2 regions of the Massilia violaceinigra genome follow, and region 2 is predicted to be linked to the other one. Evidence: riboswitches for the same ligand, from Rfam matches in the RefSeq annotation. Region 2 holds a riboswitch; the other holds the start of a gene.
The links. A riboswitch is a leader RNA that binds a small molecule or an ion and turns the genes downstream of it on or off. The one in region 2 is predicted to bind glycine.
Positions count from the first base shown of each region.

Region 1: linked by a shared signal. The riboswitch ahead of CR152_RS06120 (D-amino acid dehydrogenase) and the one ahead of gcvT (glycine cleavage system aminomethyltransferase GcvT) in region 2 are both predicted to bind glycine.

Region 1 covers NZ_CP024608.1:1,342,520-1,349,213, forward strand. The annotation lists gene CR152_RS06115 (hypothetical protein) at 1-299, opposite strand, end outside; gene CR152_RS06120 (D-amino acid dehydrogenase) at 425-1,657, opposite strand; glycine riboswitch at 1,714-1,823, opposite strand; glycine riboswitch at 1,824-1,931, opposite strand; gene rtcR (RNA repair transcriptional activator RtcR) at 2,051-3,661, opposite strand; gene CR152_RS06130 (vWA domain-containing protein) at 3,856-5,409, shown strand; gene CR152_RS06135 (RtcB family protein) at 6,048-6,694, shown strand, end outside.
Region 2 covers NZ_CP024608.1:4,824,399-4,831,092, reverse strand. The annotation lists gene CR152_RS21145 (phosphatase PAP2 family protein) at 1-357, opposite strand, end outside; gene CR152_RS21140 (DUF1631 family protein) at 488-2,914, opposite strand; gene CR152_RS21135 (methyl-accepting chemotaxis protein) at 3,173-3,784, shown strand; gene CR152_RS21130 (hypothetical protein) at 3,992-4,270, shown strand; gene CR152_RS21125 (ATP-dependent Clp protease proteolytic subunit) at 4,446-5,006, opposite strand; glycine riboswitch at 5,144-5,229, shown strand; glycine riboswitch at 5,248-5,353, shown strand; gene gcvT (glycine cleavage system aminomethyltransferase GcvT) at 5,426-6,544, shown strand; gene gcvH (glycine cleavage system protein GcvH) at 6,607-6,694, shown strand, end outside.

The DNA of each region.
Region 1 (6,694 bases), 3.5 Mb from region 2:
TTCGGATCGATCGTGTAAACCGGGAAGCCGTAGCCGATTTTCGCGTCCTTCAGATCATGCATGTCGTTGATTTCAAGCGGGAAGTCGACCGGCGTGCCGCTGGTGCCACGCGTCTGCAGCTGGCCTGTGACGAACTGGGCGAAGTCGCGTTGGGCCGCAGCTTGCGCCGCCGCGGCGGCGCGCTTTGGCACCGCTTTAAAGGTGCTGGTTCCATCCGACTGGGCCATTGCTGGCGCGCCGGCCAGGGCCAGGCTGGCGCCGCACAGCAGGGCGGCGAGCATGGTGCGGGCTGAGAGCATTTTTGTTTGCATTATTGACTTCTCCTCACATAGATTGATACAAGAACCCCGCCTGTCCAAACGGGGTGAGTGCTGCAACAACAAGGGCATTCACGCATGCCGGACACCAGTGTCAACGCACGTCGTCAGTGCGTTGGAAAATCGAGGGAACGGTGCATCAGGTCGCCGATCATGTCGGCGGTGACGGCCGACAGGGTCCAGCCCAGATGCCCGTGCCCAGTGTTGTAGAAGACGCAGGGCGATTTGCCGCGGCCGACGCGCGGCAGCATGGTCGGCATCATTGGCCGCAAGCCGGCCCACGGAATCACGCTGCGCGTGTTCACGCCCGGGAAGCATTCGTGCACCCAGTCGATCAGAGGGCGAATCCGGTCGTCGCGGATGTCGCGGTTAAAGCCGTTGAATTCGGCCGTGCCGGCCACGCGGAAGCGATCCGTCCCCAGGCGGCTGGTCACCAGCTTGGTGGCGTCGTCGAGCAGGCTGACGGTGGGCGCCGCGGCCTGGCTGGCGGCATCGGGCAGGTTGACCGTGATCGAGTAGCCTTTCACCGGGTAGATGTTGACCCGGTCGCCCAGGCTCGCGGCCAGGGCGCGGCTGGCGGTGCCGGCGCAGATGACGACGCCGTCGTAGGTCTCGGTCTGGGTGCGCTCGCCGTCGCCCAGAGTGACGTGGGCGTGGCGGCCGTCGGTGCGCACGGCGCCGATCTGCATGCCATAGCGGCAGTCCACGCCGTTGCGGCGGGCGGCGGCGGCAAGACCGGTGGTGAATTTGTGGATGTCGCCGGTGGCGTCGCTGTCGGTGAAAAAGCCGCCGTAGTAGTCGCCCGCCAGGGTTGGTTCGATGCCGCGCATTTCGCTTGGGGTCACCGCGCGGCGCGCGAGGCCGCCGGCGGCCAGCATCTTGCTGACCGTGGCGGCGTGCTCGAAGCCGGCCTTGTCGCGGTAGATGTGCAGGATGCCTTCGCGCTTGACGTCGAAGTCGATGTTCTCCGCCTCGGCCCACGCAAACAGGTGCTCGCGCGCGGCAATCGCCAGGCGCGCCGTTTCGACCGTGTTGCGGCGGTAGTGGGGAATGGCGGCGGCAAATTCGGCGAACCACGACAGCTTGTGCCAGCTCGGTTTGGGGTTGACCAGCAGCGGCGCGTCGCGCCGGAACATCCACTTCAGGCCCTTGAGCATGGTGGAGCGGTGGTTCCACACTTCCGCGTTGGAGGCCGACAGCTGGCCGCCGTTGGCAAACGAGGTTTCCATCGCCGCGTAGCGATGTTTTTCCAGCAGCGTCGTGGCAAAGCCACGTTTCGCCAGGGCGTAAGCGGTCGTGACGCCGGTGATGCCGCCGCCAATTACTGCAATGGTTTTCATGTGTCGTCCGGGTTCCAGAAACGTCAGATAGGGAGTCCGCGCGCTGGTGCGCGTCGGTTACCCCCTCTGTGCTGGACCTGAGAGATTCACCGGCAACGCGCGATGCGTGGCCGGTTTGCTCCTTCGGTGCACCGGATGACGACTTCCGGTGGCTCTTCAGAGTTCAAATGGGTTATCGGTCCTTTTGCCTGAGAGATTCCGGGGCGGTTGCTCCTTCGGCGCCGTCGGCATACAAGACCAGCTTGTAACCGACAGACTCTCCCGATAACGCCTTAGCATTGCGCTAAATATGCCATAAGCATATGTATGCAGAATACCGCAGAAAATGACGTCAATACAACCATTTTTAGTGATAGGTGTTGTTTCCTCGACAATACCGACAGAGCGCTCGCTTTACGATTTGCCGCAAACCTGGTCCCATTCGAGCGCAAAGCGCGCCAGGAATTTCTTCAGGCGGTCGGCATCGTTCGGTTTGCTTTTGGCGCTGCGCGAGACGGCAAACAGCTTGCGCCCCGCGTCCGACAAGGTGACCGAATGGCGGCATACCTTGACCACGGCGGCCAGTTGCATGGCGTCGAACAGGTCGAGGCCGGCGGCGGCCTCGTCACCCATCAGTTCTGCCAGGTTGACCTCGGCCGCGCTTGGGGCGCGCGTGTAGTGGTGCCACAGTTTTTGCAATCTGGCCACTTCGGCGCTGACGATGCTGTCCGAAATGCCGCCGGCTTCGGCCAGCGTGGCCATCCTTGTCACCGAGGCCGACAGGTCACGGAAGTTGCCGGCCCAGACCGCCTCGGGCGACATCGCGAAGCGCATGTAGCGCTCGCGCGCTTCCTTGTTGAAGCGCACCATCTGGCCGTACTCCTGGCTGAACTGGTTCAACTGGTAGACCAGGTTGGGTTCGATGTCTTCGGGCCGGTCGACCAGGCCGGGCAGGGCGTAAGTCCACAAATTGATGCGGGCGTACAAGTCTTCGCGGAAGCTCCCGGCCACCACTTCGCTGGCGAGATCGCGGTTGGTGCCGGCGATGAGCTGGAAGTCGCTTTGCACTTCGCTGTCGCTGCCGACCGGATGAAAGCGCTTTTCTTCGATGGCCTTGAGCAGCATTGCCTGTTCATCGGGCCCCAGTTCGCCGATTTCGTCGAGGAACAGCAAGCCCTTGTGCGCGCTGCGCAGCAAGCCCGGGCGGTCGGCGGCGGCGCCCGTGAAGGAACCTTTGACGTGGCCGAACAGGGTCGACGCGGCGCCGTCGCCGTGAAGGGTGGCGCAGTTGAGCTCGATGAATTTGCCGTCGAGCTGGTGCCGTGTTTTCTTCAGTTCGTACACGCGGCGCGCGAGGAACGATTTGCCTGCCCCGGTCGGGCCCATCAGCAGCATGGGTGCGCGCGACTTGATGGCGACGCGCTCGATCTCGTCGATCATGGTGTTGAAACGGGCGTTGCGGGTGGCGATGCCGGACTTGAGGAAAGCCACGCCTTCGGCTTGCTCGCGCGAAAAGCGCTGGGCGATCTGGTCGTAGCGCGACAGGTCGAGGTCGATCAGCGCGTAGCTGCCCGGCTCCTTGCTGGACTGGCGCCGCGGCGGCGAGCTTTGCAGCAGGCGGCCGGGGAAGAAGCGCGCTTCGGTCATCAGGAACATGCAGATCTGCACGACGTGGGTGCCGGTGGTGATGTGGACCCAGTAATCCTCGTTATCCGGATCGAAGGGGTAGGTCTTGGCGAAGTCGAACAGGGCGCCGTAGACCTCGCCGAAATCCCAGGCGTCGCTGATCGGAATGTGGTGCGGCACGACTGTGGTTTCGGGCGAGACGGCGGCGATGTCGGCCGTGACCGCGTCCACCAGCGGGCCGAATTTGCCGCTGAAGAGCATCTCGAAGCGGTCGACGATGTATTCCTCGTGCTGGGTGATGGCGATGCTGGGACGCCACTTTTCCCAGCGGGCCGGGCCTTGGCCGCTGTCGAGCTGGGTGCCGACGAAACCGATGACTACGATGCGTTTCTGTTTCATATTCGTATAAAGTTTTATCTGATCGGATAATTTATCACGGCGTTGCCTGCTTGTCCATTTCTTGGTGTTCTTGTTTGGTGAATTGATAATCTTTTTTAAATCAATGACTTGCGCTGGTGTGGCTGGGCTGGCAGCAGACCTGGCACAGCATTTGCAATAGAGGAGATACAAACGAGATAAGTGAGGAAGTAAAAATGGCAAACGCACAGTTGTTCCAGACCTTGAAGGGAATCTTTGTCCCTCGTGCCAACGGTCTTAATTCGGAAGGCGCTCCGGCTTACACCATGACGCCGAGGCACCAGCTGGCGCAGTATGCGGCCACCGGTTGCCTCAATTCGACGTACTACGTCAATGCGCAATCGCAGCTGGCGACGGTGATGGAGCTGTGCGAAAAGGTCGATACCAGATTCATCGCGCAAACGGCGATTTACTGCCGCGAACGTGGTTATATGAAGGATATGCCGGCGCTGCTGACGGCCGTGCTGGCCGCCAAGGGCGCGCCGGAATTGACGCCGGTGTTTCGCCGGGTCGTCAATAACGGCAAGATGCTGCGCAATGTGGTGCAGATCATCCGCTCCGGCGCGGCCGGCCGTAAATCGCTGGGCACCCGGCCGAAAAAGCTGGTGCAGCAATGGTTGAACCGCGCTTCGGAAAAAGAGCTGCTGGCGGCGTCGATCGGGAATGCGCCTTCGCTGGGCGATGTGGTGAAGATGGTGCATCCGAAGCCGTCGCAAGCCTGGCGTGAAGCGTTTTTCGCCTGGTTGATCGGCAAGCCGTTCAATGCGCAGGAGCTGCCGGATGCGCTCAAGGCTTTCGAGGCTTATAAGGCAGACCAGTCGCAGCCGGTGCCGGAAGTGCCGTTTCAGATGCTGACGTCGCTGACATTGTCGGCGCAGGCGTGGGCGCAGATTGCGCGTCAGGGCGGCTGGCACATGGTGCGCATGAATCTGAATACGTTCGGACGCAATGGCGTGTACCAGTTGCCCGGCATGATAGAAGTCATCGCCGACAAACTGCGCGATCCGGAGGCGATTGCCCGGGCGGGCGTGTTTCCTTATCAGTTGATGTCGGCGTATACGGCGGCATCAAGCGACGTGCCGCGGGCCATCAGCGATGCCTTGCAGGATGCGCTGGAGCTGTCGCTCGCCAATGTGCCCAAGGTCGAGGGCAAAGTGGTGATCTGCCCGGATGTGTCGGGATCGATGCAGTCGCCGGTGTCGGGTTTCCGTGGAACGGCTACCTCGACGGTGCGCTGTATCGATGTGGCGGGGCTGATTGCCGCGGCCATGCTGCGCAAGAATCCGGATGCGCTGGTGCTGCCGTTCGAGAATTATGTGCGGGTGTGCGACTTGAATGCCCGCGATACGGTCATGACCAATGCGCAGAAGCTGGCGGCGATAGGCGGTGGCGGTACCAATTGCAGTGCGCCTCTGGCGCAGATGAACAAGCAGAAGGTGATGGCCGACCTGGTGGTATACGTGTCCGACAATGAATCGTGGATCGACCAGCGTGCGGGTGCCACCGCGACGATGGCGCAATGGGCGGTGTTCAAGGAGCGCAATCCGGCGGCGCGGCTGGTGTGCATCGACTGCACGCCGAACAGTACCAGCCAGGCGGCGGAGCGTGTCGATGTATTGAATGTGGGTGGTTTTTCGGACGACGTATTCAAGATCATCGCGGCGTTTTCAGCCGGCCAGCTGGGCGCCGGGCACTGGGTGGGCGAGATCGAATCGATCGCGCTGGAGTAAGGAAAGTTGAAGTACGGGTTTTGAGTGCAGCGCGAATGCTGATGCGAATACATTTTCCCATGTTCCATTTCGCATCGACTCCTTGTCGCGCTGTGCTCAATCGTTTTACCCCGAATGCAGGCAGGACTACATTCCAGGGTTGCCAGGGCTTCGCGTCCGACAACCAGAAGTCTTGCCGCTCCTTGTCGGGAATTTGTTGTACAGGTTTTGAGTGCAGTGCGAATGCTTGATGCGAATACATCTTCCAAAATTTACTTCGCATCGGATTTTTTGTCGCATTGTGCTCAATCGTTTTACCCCGAATGCGGGCAAGGACTACATCGATGTTGTGCTTTGGCGTTATGCCGGCAACAAGTGTCCTGCCGATCTTGTCGGGAATTATTTTAGGGCGAATGCTGTCCGGATTACATTGTGTCCCCGGTTCGAGTCCGGGCGGTTGCGCGAGTGGCTGTAGCTCAGTTGGTTAGAGTAAATGTCCGGGCGATATTGTCGCCACCCTTGTTTCGATGAATGCAGATGAAATTACATTGGAAGAGCGCTGAAGCGTGCTTCAGCTAAACCCGGTTCGACTCCGGTCGGTCTTGTGCCTGGCTCACATTTCATCACCTTTGTCATCACTTTTTATACTGAGAAAAATTATGAAAAACGAAAATTACGATGTCCTGAACGTGGAAGATGGCCGCCATGTCAAAATGTGGACCAAAGGCGTGCCGGTGGAAGAAGTGGCCAAGAAGCAGCTGACCAATACCGCCAAGATGCCCTTCATTTACAAGCATATTGCGGTCATGCCGGACGTGCACTTAGGTAAAGGTTCGACCATCGGTAGCGTGATCCCGACGCTCGGGGCGGTGATCCCGGCGGCGGTTGGCGTGGATATCGGTTGCGGAATGATGGCGGCCAAGACCACCCTGACGGCGAACGACCTGCCGGATAACCTGTCCGCGCTGCGTAGCGCCATCGAGCGCGCGATTCCGCACGGTATGTCGCCGAAAACGCGCGGCTTCCGTGGCCGCGATGAAGGCTCGTGGAATACGCCGCCAGCGGCTGTGGATGTCGCCTGGGGCCAGTTGAAGGATGAATTCGACGCTATCTGCCTGAAAACGCCGAAGCTGAAAACCACGAATAACTACCGTCACCTCGGTACCCTGGGTAGCGGTAACCACTTCGTTGAAGTGTGTCTGGACGAGGTAGGTTTCGTATGGTTCATGCTGCATTCGGGTTCGCGCGGCGTGGGAAATGCCATCGGTACCCACTTCATCGAGCTGGCCAAGAAGGATATGCGCAC
Region 2 (6,694 bases):
GACCATCACGCGCGAGAGCGTCACGCCCAGCGCCAGCGCCACGCCGAGGCCGACCGCGACGTAGCGCCACATCTTGCTGCGTCCGCACAGCGCCAGGTAGGCCGCCACCGGAAACACGGCCGCGGCACGCGCGGCGTGACCGCTGAAGCCCGCGAAATGCAGCGCTTCGATGCCGATGCCCCAGCCGAGAAAGGCGATCTTGCTGCCGATGACGATCAACAGGGTGGCGCCGAACAGCAGGCACCAGTACAGGGCGCGGCGGCGGCAGTGGGCGGCGGCGAGCCAGACGGCAATGGCGATACCCAGGGGTGCGGTGACGGCGATGCCGCCCAGCGCGGTGAGGTGATACCAATTCATAGACAAAAGCCGGAAGTGAAAAAAGCCGGGCATGGGCGGCAGTGCAGAAACTGTCCAATGCCCGCTCAGGCCCGGCCCGAATGATACGCGAATGTAAACAATGTGCGAATACTAACGGAACACGCCTGCCTCAGGCAGCGACCGACTGCGCCGATTTTTCCGTGTCGCCGAGCGCCTCGTCCATCGCCTGCGACAGTGCGCGGCCGACCACGCCCTCGACCTTCATCACGCGCACGCGCTGGGCGCGGTAGGCTTCGATGAGCTTGTCGGACGAGAGGGAAAACGCTTCCTGGCGCGCCCCGGTCGAGAAAATGTACAGGGTGCGCAGCGGGCTGATCCAGGCCAGCTTGACCTTGCGGATGCTGCCGTCCGGGTCGGTGAATTCGATCCACATATTGCGTTCGAGGGCATCGACGCCCAGTTCGGCGTCGTCCAGTTCGACGTGGGCCGCTTCTTCGGCCGCGGCCAGGGCTTCGTTTTCCTTTTCCAGCCGGCGCATCGCATCTTGCTGGGCAACTTCAACGGCGATTTCGAGCTGGCGTTCCGGCGTGATGTCGAGCGGCGCGCGCACTATTGACGCGTGGCACTCCGCCAGGTCGGCGAAGAACTGGATACGGTCGGCATCTTGCCACTTGATGACGTCCAACCATTTGTTCAGGGTCGCCAGCAGACTCGGCAGCTTGCCGATCAGGTCGCGCCGCTGTTCGTGCGTGATCTTCGGCTTGACGCTCCAGATCAGCTCATCCATCGTCTTGGTGGCATTGCCGACCGCGCCCGGCTTGTCGTCCTCGACGCTGTAGGCGACCGTCATGACGGAGGTCCACTTGTTTTCTAGAAAGGTTTCCAGCATGGCCACTACTTGCCCGCTGCCGACCCGGGCGGCGACCGCGCTCCTGGCCGAACGGGTTGCGGCGGTGACTTTTTCCTGGCGCAGGGCGGCGGCGATCGGGGCCGCGATGGCGGTCGCCGCCGCCGTTTCCTCGGCCTTGATGGTTTCTTCGAGCTCGGCCACCACTTCCGAAAACACATCGGCCGGCGCGCCGCCGTCATCCTGGTCGCGCCCGACCCGCTCCACGCCGCGCTGCATGACCTGGAACAGCGGATCGTCCGGGCCGGAGCGCTGCTCCAGGCCCATGGTCGACATCAGGTCGATCATGCGGCGCGCCGGGTGCGTTTCCTCGAAGAAGAAATTCTTGTCGGCCAGCGCCGCCTTGAGCACCGGAATCTGCAGCGACTGGATCAGGTCGCGCGAATCTTTCGGAATATTCGGATCGAGCAAGACCGTCTCGAAAATCTTCGACAGCAGGTCGATGGTGCTTTCGTCGCCGCGCGACAGTGATCCTTTTGGAATGCTTTCCTTCAAGCGCGGCAAATAAAATACATTGCCCGCCTGCGCCTCGGCCGGGGTCGGCGCCACGTTGCTGAACTGTTCCGGCATGCGGCCCTGCAAGCCCTTGAGCACGTCGAGCAGGGAAGCGGGAACCATCACCTGGCCGCCGTCCATGACCTGGCCGAAGCTGCCCGCGGCAATACCGCCGCCCGCAAACTGGGCCGGCGCGAAGCCGCCTGCGGCGTGGCTGCCCTGCCCCGGCGCGCCGCCCTGGTGCGCCGGGCCGCCATGCCATGGCGCGGCCGGCACGCTGGCCTCGCCCGCGTCGCCGCCCGGCGCGCCCTGGAAGGCGGCGGCGCCGCTCGGACGCCAGCCGCCGGCCGATGGCGCCATGGCCGGCAGGTCGGGAATCATCGGAATGTCGAAGGCGGACGCGGCCGCCGGCGCGTCGTCGTCGTCGCGCAGGAACTGGCGCAGCTGCTTGGCCAGTTCGGCCTGGCCGCTGGCGCGCGCTTTCTTGGCCGCGGCCGCGCTTTCGGTTTTCTTGATCTTGAAGGCGTCCACCGAGCCGGGCTGGACACCCTTGTTCATCAGCAGATCGCACAGCGCGTCGTACATCGGCGCGAAGTCGAACAGCAGCGACGGGCGCAGCATCGGCAGGATCAGCCCGTGGGCCTCCTCGTCCGGCTCGAACTCGCGCCAAGCCTGGTGCAAGGCCGACAGGAACATTTCGGGACGGAAGGGATTCTGGCTGATGCGCAGCACATCGCGTTCGAGCAGGAAGCCCAGGCGCACATTGAGGGTGGCGATCTGGGTCGCATACTGCATTTCGAAGGGACGGCTGATGGCGTCGAAGGCGACGCGGCTGTCCATTTCCTCGTAGGGCACCAGTTCCAGCGCGGCGGGCAAAGCCATCGCGGATTTTTTCAGCGGCGGCAACAGCACGTCGACCTCGGCACGCATGGCGCGCCCGATGCCGGCGGCAGCAACATGAAAGAAGGCGTAGGTGTTGTTTTTTAGCAGATTCCCCGACTTGACCCGCTGAAACACAGTGCGCGCATCGAGCGCTGGGTCCGTCACATCCAGCAACGCCGCAACCAGACGCGTCGCCACGGCCATCAAGTGGTCGTTGGCATGCTTGGTCACGGTCACGACCAGCGCCTCCAACAGCTCGTGGCGCGACGGACCAGTCTTCCTTGCTGCGGCGGATGGTGAAGGTGGAGCCATTGTCTGCTCGTTGGGGGGTTAGAGATCTTTTGCCATAACAAACATTCTCTCACATTATTGCCGACTGGCAACGGGAAAATTTGAAACAAAGCGTTATTTTTTGTTCAATCGCCTTATTTTCATAACCATTCTTGCTTTTCCCTAAAGCAAAAGCCGATTGTCGTCATTTGGACTGTTGATGAAAAACAAACCCGAAATAAAAAGTTTCTCTAACATAATTACAATTCCACGCAGCAACCTGCCTCTTGAGGACTAGCCATGATAACGATCCGCCGCCGCGATCTCAAGCTCACCCTGTGTCTGGGCTTTGCCGTCCTGGTCGGGCTGGGCGTCTGGCTGTCCATTGTACTGCTGAGTCAGCTTGAACAGATGAAAGCGGTAACGGCACCTGCGTTCCAAAGTTTAGGCGATCGTTTGGGTCCCTTGACCGGCATCATGGCCGACGACAGCGCCGCGCGCGCCGAGGCCGAGTACGCCGGGGCTCGCCTGTGGGTCTGGTTTTGCATAGGCGCCAACGCGGCCGGGGCCGTGCTGCTCGGGTTGTGGCTCAAGGCAGCGATGCTAGCGACTCCCGCGCCGGTGCGGCGCAAGCCTGGGGCGGCGGCGTCGACCGTGGCGGGCAACGGGCTGATCGTGCGTGCCATCGAGCGCAGCGCGCAGTCCGGCGCCGGGCTCGCCATGCACGGCGAGCGCAACGCGGCGCGCGCCTTGCCCGCGCCACGGACCGCAGGTGCGGGCGCGGGCGATGCGGCGGCACGGCTGGCCCGGCTGAGCCGGATTATCGACGCCGTGGCCTTCCAGACCACCATCCTCGCCGTCAACGCCGCGGTCGAGGCGGCACGCGCCGGACAGACGCCGCCGCGCCACTGAGCGCGCGCTAAGCGCGCGCCACGAAGCGATTTCTTCCGTGCATTAGTTGCAATCCTATAGGAACTACTCCTACACGAGTGCAAGGTGAATTCCGATACCTCTTCAACGGTGCGGCTCGCATGATGATGTTACCGGCAACGCTGAAGAGAGCGCCTCTTCAGCATCACCGGCGAGCACGACATTTTCAAACTTTCAAAAGGAATGAACATGAACTCGAATCAGAAAAGCGGTCAGGGCAACAAGCAAAGCGATAGTTCCAGCTCGAACAAGCAATCGGGCTCGCAAGGTTCCGGCAGCGGTTCGCGCTCCGGCGGCGGCACCCAGGGCGGAACCCATGAGCAGCACGTGGAAGCCGGCCGTCAAAGCCATAAGAATGACGACAAGGACAGCGGGTCGAAACAGTCCGGTTCGGGTTCGGGCAGCAAGCAGTCCGGATCGAATTCCGGCAGCAGCAGCGGCAGCAAAAGCGGCGGCGACAAACGCTGATCGCTAGCATGACGCAGGCGTCGCCGGGTTTCCGGGCGGCGCCATGCGCTATTTAAACAGGAAGCAATAGAAAGAGTCTGCACCGGCCCCGCCGTTGACAGGCTCTTTTTTTGACTGCGCGCCGCAACCAGCCATCGTGACCGGCACGAGCAGTCACGACGGCTGGTTCACTGGTTCAGATATTGCGAATATGAACACCCTTCGGCGGCGCAAAGTCGGCCACGTCATTGATCATGCGGGCGATCTTGGCATCGCGCGCGGTCAGGTGCAGGTCGGAATACTGGTGGATCGCCCACTGCTCCGGCAGCAGCTCGATGTGCTTGCGCAAAATCGATTCGGTGCGCGCATCGTCGGCCCGCAAGCCTTCGACGATGATATTGAGCGCATCCGGACGCGCGCCGGGCGATGCCGTCGCATGCGACTTGTGCACCATGAAGCGCGCCGTCTCGCTGGCGTAGCGCCGCGCGCCCGACAGAAACAGGATGACGGCGATCGACGCCACCGCCCCGGCGTTGTACATGACGAACTTGACAGGCGAGTTCGACAGGAAGTTGTACAGGCAAAGCCCGTCGCTGACGTAGCCGCCATTCGACTGGATCAGCACGTGCGCCGTTTCGACGCCGTTCTCGCTCATGCCGGACACCGCCTCGAACACGCGGTGCACCATATCGCTGTTCACATCGCCCGACAAGGTGAACCAGGCATCGGTCTGTTGGATCGTTTTTTCTTCGCTCATGGCTGTATGCTCGCAAAGTAGATGAATTATTTTAACAAATCGGGCGGACCATGGTTTTCCATGGGTAGCTCATTCGTGCGCCCCCTAAAGGACATCCCTGCAAGGTTGACAGTTGCGCCCTGCTGGCATATCCTCCACAGTCTTGATCGGGAGAGGGCAGCGCACGCTGCCGCCGAAGGGGCATCACCCAAAAACTCTCAGGCAAAAGGACCGGTCAGGGGTCGGCGGCGCACAGCGCCCCCGGCTGAACTCTGGAGAGCGGCCGCGGCACCATGCCGGCGGCCCACCGAAGGGGCAGGCGGAGCATCATCCGCTATCTCTCAGGTACCAAGGACAGAGGGGCGCGAAGCATTCAGGGACGGCAAGAGCCGCTCCACGTCTGCTCGTCGTACCCCCATTCACTCTGCCTTGAGGATTCCATGACGCTTAAAGCGACCCCGCTCAATTCCGCACACCGCGCCGCCGGCGCCAAGATGGTCGATTTCGGCGGCTGGGACATGCCCGTCAACTACGGCTCGCAAATCGAAGAACACCAGGCCGTGCGCGGCGACGTCGGCATGTTCGATGTGTCGCACATGTGCGTGGTCGATATCGAAGGCGAGAACGCCCGCCCTTTCCTGCGCTCCCTGCTGGCCAATAACGTCGACAAGCTGCAGGTGGCCGGCAAGGCCCTGTATTCGTGCATGCTCAATCCGCAAGGCTTCGTCATCGACGACCTGATCGTCTACTTCTTCAGCGAGACCTGGTTCCGCCTGGTCGTCAACGCCGGCACCGCCGAAAAAGACGTGGCCTGGATCGGCGCCCAGAACGACGCCACCAGGAGCGGCGTGACCATCACCCAGCGCCGCGACGGCATTGATCCGATGGCGCTGATCGCCGTCCAGGGCCCGAACGCGCGCGCCAGGGTGTGGCAGGTGCTGCCGGCCACCCAGGCCGCTTCCGAGCCCCTGAAACCGTTCAACGCCGTCATCGTCAAGGACACCGCCTTCGGCGAAGTGATGGTGGCGCGCACCGGCTACACCGGCGAAGACGGCTTCGAGCTGGCCTTCCCCGCTTCCCAGGCCGATGCGCTGTGGAACGCGCTGGTGGCCGCCGGCGTCAAGCCGGCCGGCCTGGGCGCGCGCGACACGCTGCGCCTGGAAGCGGGCATGAACCTGTACGGCCAGGACATGGACGACACGGTCAACCCGCTCGACGCCGGCCTGGCCTGGACCGTCGACCTGCTCGCCGAGCGCGACTTCATCGGCAAGACCGCGCTCAAAGCGATGGGCCAGAATTTTCAGTTCGTGGGCCTGATCCTGCGCGAAAAAGGCGGCATCCTGCGCGCGCACCAGAAAGTGGTGGCCGCTGACGGCAGCACCGGCGAAATCACCAGCGGTACCTTCAGCCCGACCATGCAGGAAGCGATCGCCCTGGCGCGCGTGCCGATGGGCGTGGCCGTGGGCGACACCGTGCACGTCGAAATCCGCGACAAAAAGCTGGCCGCCAGCGTCGTCAAGCTGCCGTTCGTGCGAAACGGTAAAATCCTCGCTGCCTGATCGGGGCAACACACACCAATTAGTAGTATTTACATCGACCGCGACCTCTTGGAGCAAACATTATGAACATCCCAGCCGACCTGAAATACACCGAGTCCCACGAATGGGTGCGTGCCGAAGCTGACGGCACCCTCACCGTCGGCATCACCG